Regions from separate parts of the Dechloromonas aquae genome, predicted to be linked through region 1. Evidence: riboswitches for the same ligand, from Rfam matches in the RefSeq annotation. Region 1 holds a riboswitch; each other region holds the start of a gene.
What was found. A riboswitch is a leader RNA that binds a small molecule or an ion and turns the genes downstream of it on or off. The one in region 1 is predicted to bind cobalamin.
Positions count from the first base shown of each region.

Region 2: another riboswitch for cobalamin. It lies ahead of cobT (nicotinate-nucleotide--dimethylbenzimidazole phosphoribosyltransferase); the one in region 1 lies ahead of VX159_RS07310 (energy-coupling factor ABC transporter permease).
Region 3: another riboswitch for cobalamin. It lies ahead of bluB (5,6-dimethylbenzimidazole synthase); the one in region 1 lies ahead of VX159_RS07310 (energy-coupling factor ABC transporter permease).

Region 1 covers NZ_CP144212.1:1,604,557-1,607,818, forward strand. Annotated here, with positions in the region: gene VX159_RS07295 (response regulator) at 1-290, opposite strand, end outside; partial or broken gene VX159_RS07300 (hypothetical protein) at 610-978, shown strand; gene VX159_RS07305 (hypothetical protein) at 1,331-1,432, shown strand; cobalamin riboswitch at 1,510-1,735, shown strand; gene VX159_RS07310 (energy-coupling factor ABC transporter permease) at 1,838-2,512, shown strand; gene VX159_RS07315 (energy-coupling factor ABC transporter substrate-binding protein) at 2,509-3,051, shown strand; gene VX159_RS07320 (CbiQ family ECF transporter T component) at 3,045-3,262, shown strand, end outside.
Region 2 covers NZ_CP144212.1:3,389,990-3,393,251, forward strand. Annotated here, with positions in the region: gene VX159_RS15500 (adenosylcobinamide-GDP ribazoletransferase) at 1-483, opposite strand, end outside; gene cobT (nicotinate-nucleotide--dimethylbenzimidazole phosphoribosyltransferase) at 488-1,555, opposite strand; cobalamin riboswitch at 1,642-1,852, opposite strand; gene cobU (bifunctional adenosylcobinamide kinase/adenosylcobinamide-phosphate guanylyltransferase) at 1,879-2,433, shown strand; gene VX159_RS15515 (sensor histidine kinase) at 2,462-3,073, shown strand; gene VX159_RS15520 (response regulator) at 3,070-3,262, shown strand, end outside.
Region 3 covers NZ_CP144212.1:3,394,164-3,397,425, reverse strand. Annotated here, with positions in the region: gene cbiB (adenosylcobinamide-phosphate synthase CbiB) at 1-386, opposite strand, end outside; gene bluB (5,6-dimethylbenzimidazole synthase) at 383-1,159, opposite strand; cobalamin riboswitch at 1,220-1,400, opposite strand; gene VX159_RS15525 (cobyric acid synthase) at 1,457-2,971, shown strand; gene VX159_RS15520 (response regulator) at 2,979-3,262, opposite strand, start outside.

The sequences.
Region 1 (3,262 bases):
AGCGCATTGTTGCGGGTGAATTCGTCGTCCTGTGCCGAAAGCATGATCAGGCGGGCGTGCGGCCAGCGTTTGCGGAGCAGGGTCACGCCATCCAGACCATTGAGGCCGGGCAGCTTGATGTCGACGACGATGCCGTCGGGCGACACATCCAGCTGCAGCGCGGCGTGGATCGACGAGGCCGTATGTACTTCCAGGTCGGGCATCTCATGTTTCAGCACGATGCCGAGACCTTCGAGCAGGATGGCGTGATCGTCGATGATCAAAAGGGAAGGCAAGGGTTCTGTAGTCATGAGAAAGGCTAACGGCAAAAATGACCAAAGAATGGATAGTTCGAAAAGACCAGTTTGCTGTCAAGCGGTTTTTGCCCTTTTAAGGGTTTTCGATAATTTTTCGCTTTGTCGGGCTGAGGTGGCCTGACTCGGCCAGTCTCGGCGGCCCCGAAAGCCATTTGCCGGTCAGCCTTCGCCGGGATGCAGCCGAGCATATCTGGCGGCAATGAGGACAAGGTGGGGTATTGCCAGGGGCATGGCCCAGTGGTCCAGCCGGCCTATTCAGTGTTGCTTGCCAGCTGCTGTTAGTCACCCTGAACGCATTAGATGAAAGGGAGGGATGTACGCCGTATTGCTTGACAGTACGCCGGCACGCCGGGTGCAGACCAATCTCGATCGCTCGTCGGAGCGGCTAGGCGGTGCCGTCCGCCAGCTTTCATCGGGGCTGCAGATCAATGGCGCGAAAGACGATGCCGCCGGCGCGGCGATCGCCGAAAAAATGACCAGCCGCGTACGCGGTTTAGACCAGGCGCGGTGCAATGCCAATGACGCGGTTTCGGTTCTGCAAACCGCAAAAGGCGGCTTGAATTCCGTTGCCAATCATTTGCAGCGCATCCGCAAACTGGCGGTACAGGCCGGCAACGACACGCAGAGCGCCAGCGACTGTGCGGCCTTGCTGCAGGAGGCCGGGCAGTTGGTCTCCAATCTGCAAATCGCCAGCGAGAATACTGCCGCTACCCGCTACCCGCTACCCGCTACCCGCTACCCGCTACCCGCTACCCGCTACCCGCTACCCGCTACCCGCTACCCGCTACCCGCTACCCGCTACCCGCTACCCGCTACCCGCTACCCGCTACCCGCTACCCGCTACCCGCTACCCGCTACCCGCCACCCGCCCACCGCCCACCGCCCACCGCCCACCGCCCACCGCCCACCGCCCACCGCCCACCGCCCACCGCCCACCGCCCACCGCCCACCGCCCACCGCCCACCGCCCACCGCCCACCGCCCACCGCCCACCGCCGGATCCGCGATGCCGATTACCGGATTGCCGTCAGCACCATGACCAGTGGCCAGATTGCCCGGCAGGCAGGGATTGCCATGCTGGCGCAGGCCAGTAGCCAGCCGCAGCAGGTGCTGACCCTGCTGCGCAGCTGGATGTAAGGCGGATTGCGGCCGCCTGGGTCGGGGCGGAATGTCCCGTAAGCGTCGGTGGCATGCCGCCCCGGCGCTTTGTGATTTATAATTACAGCCTTTCGGGTAGCCTGTCCGACACCATATGTCGATGGGCGACGGGAAGCCGGTGATCCGGCGCGTGAGCGAATCGTCACGCGCGGCCAGTCCGGCGCAGCCCCCGCTGCTGTAGGCCTGACGACTTTGCATTCAGCCACTGCACCGCAAGGTGCGGGAAGGCGCAAGGGAGGACGAGGGCAAGCCAGAAGACCGACCCGGAAAACGTTTGCTTCATGCTCCGGGTGGGAGCGCGGGCCGGTGGCAGCAGTTTTCTGCCCACTTGTCGGCATTCCGTCCGGGGCCTTGTCAGGTCTTGCACGCACGGAGGGTGTCGGCATGCACATCATGGAAGGTTTTCTCCCGGTCGAACACGCCGTCGGCTGGACGCTGGCGGCGGCGCCGTTCGTCGCCTGGGGCGTGCGTTCGCTGCGCCGCCAGTTTGTCGAGCAGCCGGAGCAGCGGATGCTGCTCGGCGTCGCCGCCGCATTCTCCTTCGTGCTCTCGGCACTGAAACTGCCGTCGGTCACCGGCAGCTGCTCGCATCCCACCGGTGCCGGGCTTGGCGCCTTGCTCTTCGGGCCGGCGGCGATGGTCCCGGTCGGCCTGGTGGTGCTGCTGTTCCAGGCCCTGCTGCTGGCGCACGGCGGGCTGACCACGCTCGGCGCCAACCTGTTTTCGATGGCCATCGTCGGCCCCTTCGTCGCCTATGGCGTCTTCCGTCTGGCACGGCGCCTCGGCCTCTCGCTGGCGGTCGCGGTGTTTGCCGCCGCCTGCCTCGGCGATCTGGCGACCTATGTTACCACCTCGCTGCAACTGGCCTGGGCCTTCCCCGATCCGGCCGGTGGTTTTGCCGCGTCCTTCGCCAAGTTTGCCGGCATCTTCGCGCTGACCCAGATTCCGCTGGCGATCAGCGAAGGCCTGCTGACCGTGGTCGTGGTCAATGCGCTGGCCCGCTTCAATGCCGACGAACTACGCCAGCTCAAGCTCTTTGCCCGCGAGGTGAAGGCATGAGCGCCAAGGAAGTGCTGGCCCCCGAGCAGCATCCGCCGGGCAAGGGCAAAAACTCGCTGCTGCTGCTTGCGGTCGCTTTGCTGACCGCCTTGCCGCTGTGGCTGTACCAGCCCGAAGAGGGCGAGGAAGCCTTTGGCGGCGCCGACAACAAGGCGCAGGCGCAGATTTCGCAAATCGCGCCGGACTACCAGCCGTGGTTCAAACCCCTGCTCGAACCGGCCAGCGGCGAGATCGCCTCGCTGTTGTTCGCCTTGCAGGCGGCGCTCGGCGCCGGCGTGCTCGGCTACTGGCTGGGCGCGGCGGTAACCCGCGAGCGGCTGAAGAAGGAGCTGGCCGCCGCATTGGCCATAGCGCAGGAAAATGGCGAAAAGACGAGCGGCGAAAAAGCCAGGCTCGAAAAAACGCCAGATTCCACGGTCGACCGTGGAAATGTGCAAAAACCGGCGCAAGCCACAGCGCAACCGGCAATGCCAATGCCGGCGGCGAACGCTGCGTCGGCACCGGCCTCCGGGCAAGCCTCCGGCGGTGATGCGTGCTGATTGAGCAGGCGGCGTATGCCAGCCGCTGGCGCGCGGTGTGCCCCGGAGCCAAGGCAGCGTTTGCGTTGGCCGGGCTGATTGCCGCCTTCGTTGCGGCGACGCCGGCTGCGGCCTTGCTGGTCACCGCACTGTTGGCGCTGGCCGCCGTTGCCGGGGCCGGGGTCGGCCTTGGCCTGTATTTGCGGGTGGCCTTGCCGGCCACCGGCTTTCT
Region 2 (3,262 bases), 1.8 Mb from region 1:
CGTCGCCATCAGCCCCAGCGCGGCGTAGCGCGAGACGGCGTGGCCGGCGACCAAGGCCGGCACCACCAGCGCCGGCGGCAGGCTGGCGAGCAGCAGCAGTTTGCTGCTCAGCCCCAGCCACAACGCGACCACGCCGTAACTGCCGACCCGCGAATCCTTCATGATGTCGAGGATGCGCGCCTTGTCCCAGCCGCCGCCGAGGCCGTCGGCGGTATCCGACAAGCCATCCTCGTGGAAGGCGCCGGTCGCCAGCAGCATCGCCGCCAGCGCCAGCAGCACCGCCACCGGCTGCGACCAGAGATGGTGCGCGGTGACGAAGACCGCGCTACCGATGCCGCCGACCAGCAGGCCGACTGCCGGCAGGTAGCGGGCGGCGGCGTGCAGCGCCTCGGGACTGAAACCGACCCAGGCCGGCACCGGCAAGCGGCTGAAATAAGCGCAGGCGGCGAGGAAATAGCCGAGTTCGCGGCGCAGCCAGGCCATTGCCCTAGGCCTTGTCGGCAACACCGGCCGACTCGAAGCTGGCCATTTCGTTGAGGAAGGCGGCGGCGGCCTGCAGCAGCGGGAAGGCCAGCGCCGCGCCGGTGCCTTCGCCGAGGCGCAGGCCGAGGTCGAGCAGGGCTTCTGCCTGCAAGGCCTGCAACTGGGCGCGGGCGCCCGGCTCGGCCGAGCGGTGGCAGAAGACGCAGTAGTCGCGCAGCGCCGGTTGCACGCGGCAGGCGACCAGCGCCGCCGAACTGACGATGAAGCCGTCGACCAGCAGGACCATCCCGGCCTCGCCGGCAGCCAGCATCGCGCCGACCATCGCCGCAATCTCGAAACCGCCGAATTCGGCGAGCAAGGTCAGCGGGTCGCCACCGACCGTCTGGCCACCGGCCGCCGCATAGCGGGCCAGCGCCTGTTCGAGCAGCGCCTGCTTGCGCGCCAGGCCAGCGTCGTCAAGGCCGGCGCCACGGCCGATGCAATCGGCCAGCGAAGCGCCGGTCAGGGCATGCGTCAGCAAGGAAGCGGAGGCCGTATTGCCGATCCCCATTTCGCCGAAGCCGACCACGTTGCAGCCCTCGGCGGCCAGGCGGCGGACGATCCCGGCGCCATGTTCGAGCGCCTGCGCGCACTGGGCGCCGGTCATCGCCGGCTGCTCCAGGTAGTTGGCGGTGCCGGGCGCGACCTTGGCGTCGAGCAAACCGGGGCGCGGCGCGAAATCATGGGCGACGCCAGCGTCGACGACGCTCAGCTCCAACCCGTTGAGACGGGCGAAAACGTTGATCGCGGCACCGCCGGCAAGGAAGTTCTCGACCATCTGCCAGGTCACTTCCTGCGGGAAGGCCGAAATCCCGGCCTTGGCCGCGCCGTGGTCGCCGGCAAAGACCAGCATCTGCGGCCGGCGCAGTTCCGGGCTCAGCGTTTGCTGGATCAGGCCCAGCTGCAGCGCCAGACGCTCCAGCTGGCCGAGCGCGCCGAGCGGCTTGGTCTTGCGGTCGATCTTGTGTTGCAGTTTGGCGGCAATTTCACGGTCGACCGTGGAAACGACGATTTTTTCAGCAATGGAATGCATCCGATTCTCCAAAAACAAAAAGGGCCTCGCCGTTGCATCCGGCCAGAACGCAACGACGAAGCCCTGTCCACAGGCTTCTTCCTGATTGAGATTGAATTTCCGACAGGTCTTCTGGCTTCCGGATCGTTCCGCTCACCGCGTCTTCCCGGAGGGTTTGTTTCCCCTCGTAGTGACTTCTTGCGGCGGCAGTCCCCGGTTACAGCGGCGGGCCCGCCCCGGAATTGCAGCCTGCGCCGCGCACCGGGTTCCATTTTGTCGGAAGCCGCGATTATGCCGCCCGTCGACGGTTGCCGCCAAGCGGTACAAAGTCGACAATGCATGCCATGAAAGAACTAATCCTGGGTGGCGCCCGTTCCGGCAAAAGTCTGTTTGCCGAGCGTTGCGCCCATGACGATGAAGCGGTGGGCCGGCGGGTCATCTACCTGGCGACGGCGGAAGCGCGCGACGGTGAGATGCAGCGGCGGATTGTGCAGCATCGCGAACGGCGGCCGGCGCACTGGGCAACCTGCGAGGAGCGGCTGGCGCTGGCGGCCAAGCTGCGCGAACTGGCCGCGCCCGATACCTGCATCCTGGTCGATTGCCTGACCCTGTGGCTGACCAACCTGCTCTTCGCCGGCCGTGCGGCGGCACAGGCGGAAGCCGGCGAGACCGTCGACTGCCCGCTCTTCCTCGGCGAAACCGCCGCGCTGGTTGCCACCCTGCCGACCCTGCCCGGCCGCATTCTGCTGGTCTCCAACGAAGTCGGCTGGGGCGTGGTGCCAATGCACCCGGTCTCGCGCCTGTTCGCCGACGAGCAGGGACGGCTGAACCAGCGGGTGGCGGCGGTCTGCGATCAGGTGAATCTGGTTGCCGCCGGCCTGCCACTCAGGTTGAAATAAGGCATTTTCACGGTCGACCGTAAAAATCATGGAAAAACTGCTCGACACCCTCGCTTCCGGCATCCACGATGCGCGCAACCAGCTGCTGATCGCCGAAAGCCAGCTCGCCGAACGCGAATCTCGGCACGGCATCGACCTCGGCGAAGCGCGGCAGGCGATTGAAAACGCTGCCGGCCGGCTGACCCGCCTGCTTACCGCCTACCGGCTGATGCAGCACGATGCCCGCCTGGCGCTGCAGCCCTGCCGGATCGACGAGCTCTGTGCCGAAGCAGCGCTGACCCAGCGTTCGCCATTTGCTGCCCGCGGGCTCGAACTGACGGTAGACTGCCAGGTCCTCGACGAATGGGTTTGCGCCCGCGATCTGGTTGCCGACATGCTCAACAATGCCTTGCAGAATGCTTGCCGCCACGCCCGCCAGCGGGTCCGGCTAAGCGCCCGCACCAATGCCGACGGCCTCCAGCTGTGCGTCGAGGATGACGGCCCGGGCTTTTCCGAACTGCCGCCGCAAACTACCGGCAGCGGCCTGCTGCTGGCAGGCCGGCTGGCTGAACTGCACCGCCGCAGCGAGCGGCATGGCCACCTCCAACTGAGTAACGGCGGCCGTCTTGGCGGCGCCGTCTTTACCCTGACCCTGCCATGAGCGTCGATTTCTCGAAAAAGCGCTTTCTCGTCGTCGACGACCAGCCGATGGCGCGCGAAGCCTTGCGCACCATCGCCCAGAGCGCCGGTGCCTTCGCCGTCGAGTTCGCGGTCGGCTATCAGGATGCGCTCTATCGCATCCGCAACAACCCGCCCGATGTCATCCTCTGCGACTACATGCTGGGCAAGG
Region 3 (3,262 bases), 1.8 Mb from region 1:
ACCCGGGCGGTCGCCAGATCGCCAGCGGCGAGCGGGCGGGCGATGGCTTCGGCGTGCTCGATCAGGCTTTGCGCGCCAAGCGCGAAGTACAACGCGATGACGTCGACCAGCCAGGCCAGCGGCGTCGGCAGTACCTGGCGCAGCAATAGCGCAAAGACTGCAAAGGGCAGCACCGCCAGTCCCCAGGCGAGGACGCCGGGGCCGCGCTGGCGGCGGTTGAGCAGGCGTTCGAGAAAATTGGCGTAGGTGCCAAAGCCGACCAGCGGATGGTAGCGGCTGACTTCGCCGAAGCGCCGGTCGAGACCGACTCCGGCCAGCGCCGCCAGCGGCATGGCCAGCGCGGGCCAGGCGGCGGCGAAGATCGCGGCGGCGGGCGTAGAACTCATCGCGGGAAGTGGCCCCGAGTCTGGATGTCATCCTGCAAGCGGGCGACGGTAGCGGTGAGCGGGTCGGCCTGCTGCGGGTCGCTGCCACCCCAGCGGTCGTAATAAAGCAGGTCGGCGACCGGCAGCCGGGGTAGCCAGCCGGCTTTTTCCAGCTCCGGCTTGTCGTGAAAATGGCTGACATAGCCGATGCACAGGTAGGCAATCGGCACGATTTCCGGCGGAATGCCGAGTGCTGCCTGCAGCTCCGGCTCGTTGAAGATGCTCACCCAGCCGACTCCCAAACCTTCTGCCCGGGCGGCCAGCCACAGGTTCTGCACGGCGCAGACGCTGCTGTAGAGGTCCATGGTCGGGATGTGGGTGCGCCCGATGACCACCGGGCCGGTGCGTTGCCGGTCGCAGGTAATGCACAGGTTGATCGGCGCTTCGACGATGCCTTCGAGTTTCAGCTTGCTGTAAATCTGGCGCTTCTCGTCGGGAAACATCGCGGCGGCTTCCTCGTGGGCCTTGGCGAACACCCCACGCACCTGCTGCTTGACCTCGGGCGAGCGGACGACGAGAAAATTCCACGGCTGCATGAAGCCGACCGACGGCGCATGGTGCGCCGCCAGCAGCACGCGGGCCAGCACCTCTTCCGGCACGGCCTGCGGCAAAAACTGGCCGCGCACATCGCGGCGGCTGAAAATGGTTTCATACACGGCGGCACGGGCAGCGTCGGAAAAGGGCTGCGCTATCGACGAATCGGATTGGGTCGCTTGCGGCGAGAGGTTTTCCATGGATTCCCCTTCTGGAAAATGCGGCTGCCTGGCCTTGCAGTCGTGTTGCCGGCATGCGGCCGGCGGTTGCGGTCTCCCGGCCGGTCTTCTGACTCGGGTTCTGCCGGCGGCTGCGCCTTCCCGGCTGGGCGCCAGTGGCATCTGCAGCATCCGTCCCCCTCACAGCGTTGGGCACGTGGCGGAATCGCACCGCCTTCCCGATTCTCCATCCGTCGATGGCACCGAGAGACTTGCCTGAACCATTCAGGCGGGGGCGATGGTGCCATAATTACGGACTTTTTTCACATCGTCGTTGCCATGTCCGCTGCTCAGCCCGCCGCCGTTTCCTGTTCGACCCTGATGGTGCAGGGCACTACTTCCGATGCCGGCAAATCGACGCTGGTTGCCGCGCTATGCCGGATTCTCAAGCGCAACGGCGTCGCTGTCGCTCCGTTCAAGCCGCAGAACATGGCGCTCAACTCGGCGGTGACCGTCGATGGCGGTGAAATCGGCCGGGCGCAGGCGCTGCAGGCGCTGGCCTGCGGCCTTGAAGCGCATACCGACTTCAACCCGGTGCTGTTGAAGCCGACCACCGACAAGAAGGCGCAGGTGGTGATCCACGGCAAGGTCGCCGCCGATCTCAACGCCCGCGACTATCAGGAATACAAGCCGCGCGCGATGCAGGCGGTGCTGCAGTCGTGGGGGCGGCTGACTTCCGCTTACGAGGCGGTGCTGGTCGAAGGCGCCGGTTCGCCGGCTGAGATCAACCTGCGTGCCCGCGACATCGCCAACATGGGCTTCGCCGAGACCGTCGATTGCCCGGTGATCCTGGTCGCCGATATCGACCGGGGTGGCGTTTTCGCCCACCTGGTCGGGACCCTGGAACTGCTCTCGCCGTCCGAGCAGGCGCGGGTCAAGGGTTTCGTGATCAACCGCTTTCGCGGCGACATTTCGCTGCTCGAATCCGGCCTGCGCTGGCTCGAAGAGCGGACCGGCAAGCCGGTGCTCGGCGTCTTGCCCTATCTGCACGGGTTGATGCTCGACGCCGAGGATGCGATTGCGACTGCCACGGTCGACGGCAAAAAAGCGGCAAAACTGCGCGCGATTGCGCTGGCCTATCCGCGCACCTCCAACCACAACGACCTCGATCCGCTGCGCCTGCACCCGCAGGTCGACTTTTCCTGGATCAAGCCCGGCGAGCCTTTGCCGCCGGCCGACCTGATCGTGCTTCCCGGCTCCAAGGCGGTGCGCGGCGACCTCGACTGGCTGCGCGCCCAAGGCTGGGACGCAGCGGTGGCGCGGCACCTGCGCTACGGCGGCAAGGTGATCGGCCTCTGTGGTGGCTACCAGATGCTCGGGCGCCAAGTGCATGACCCGGACGGCCGCGAAGGCGCGTCCGGCTCGACTGCCGGCCTGGGTTTTCTCGACGTTGAAACGACGCTGGAAGCCGAAAAGCAGTTGCGCAATGTGCAGGGCCGTCTGGCTTTTGCCGGAGCGACTGCCGCCGCAATGAGCGGCTACGAAATCCACCTCGGGGTGACGCGCGGCGCCGGTCTGGCGCAGCCGGCGGTGTGGCTGGCTGCGGCCGAGGGCGAGCGGCCGGATGGCGCCTTGTCCGCTGACGGGCAGGTCCTCGGCACCTATTGCCACGGCCTCTTCGACCATCCCGAGGCGCTTTCGGCGCTGCTCCGCTGGGCCGGTGCCGGCGAGGTCGAGCGGGTCGATTTTGCCGCCCGCCGCGAGGCCGATCTCGACCGCCTGGCCGATTCGACCTGGGCGGCGCTGGACCGGCGGCGGATGGCGGAACTGCTGCCCGGTTACCCGCTCGCTTGAGGCGTTTTCAGGTCGCGTCCGGGGTTGCGATGGCGGCTTCGCCGGGCTCGGCCTGGCTGTCGCGGACGCGGATGCGTTGCAGTGCGACTTCGCGCTGCAGATTGCGCAAATCGGCCTCGCGGCCGTACAGCGCGTAGTACTTGCGCAGGGTGGCAAAGACTTTCTTGGCGTCGTGGCTAGAGAGCAGGTGTGTCGCCTGGGTGTCGGCGAGCAGGTCGTCGCCGACCGACAGCGCAGCGTGCAGCAGATCGAGGTGGGTCGCGGCATCGAACGGCGTCGCCATCAGCGCCG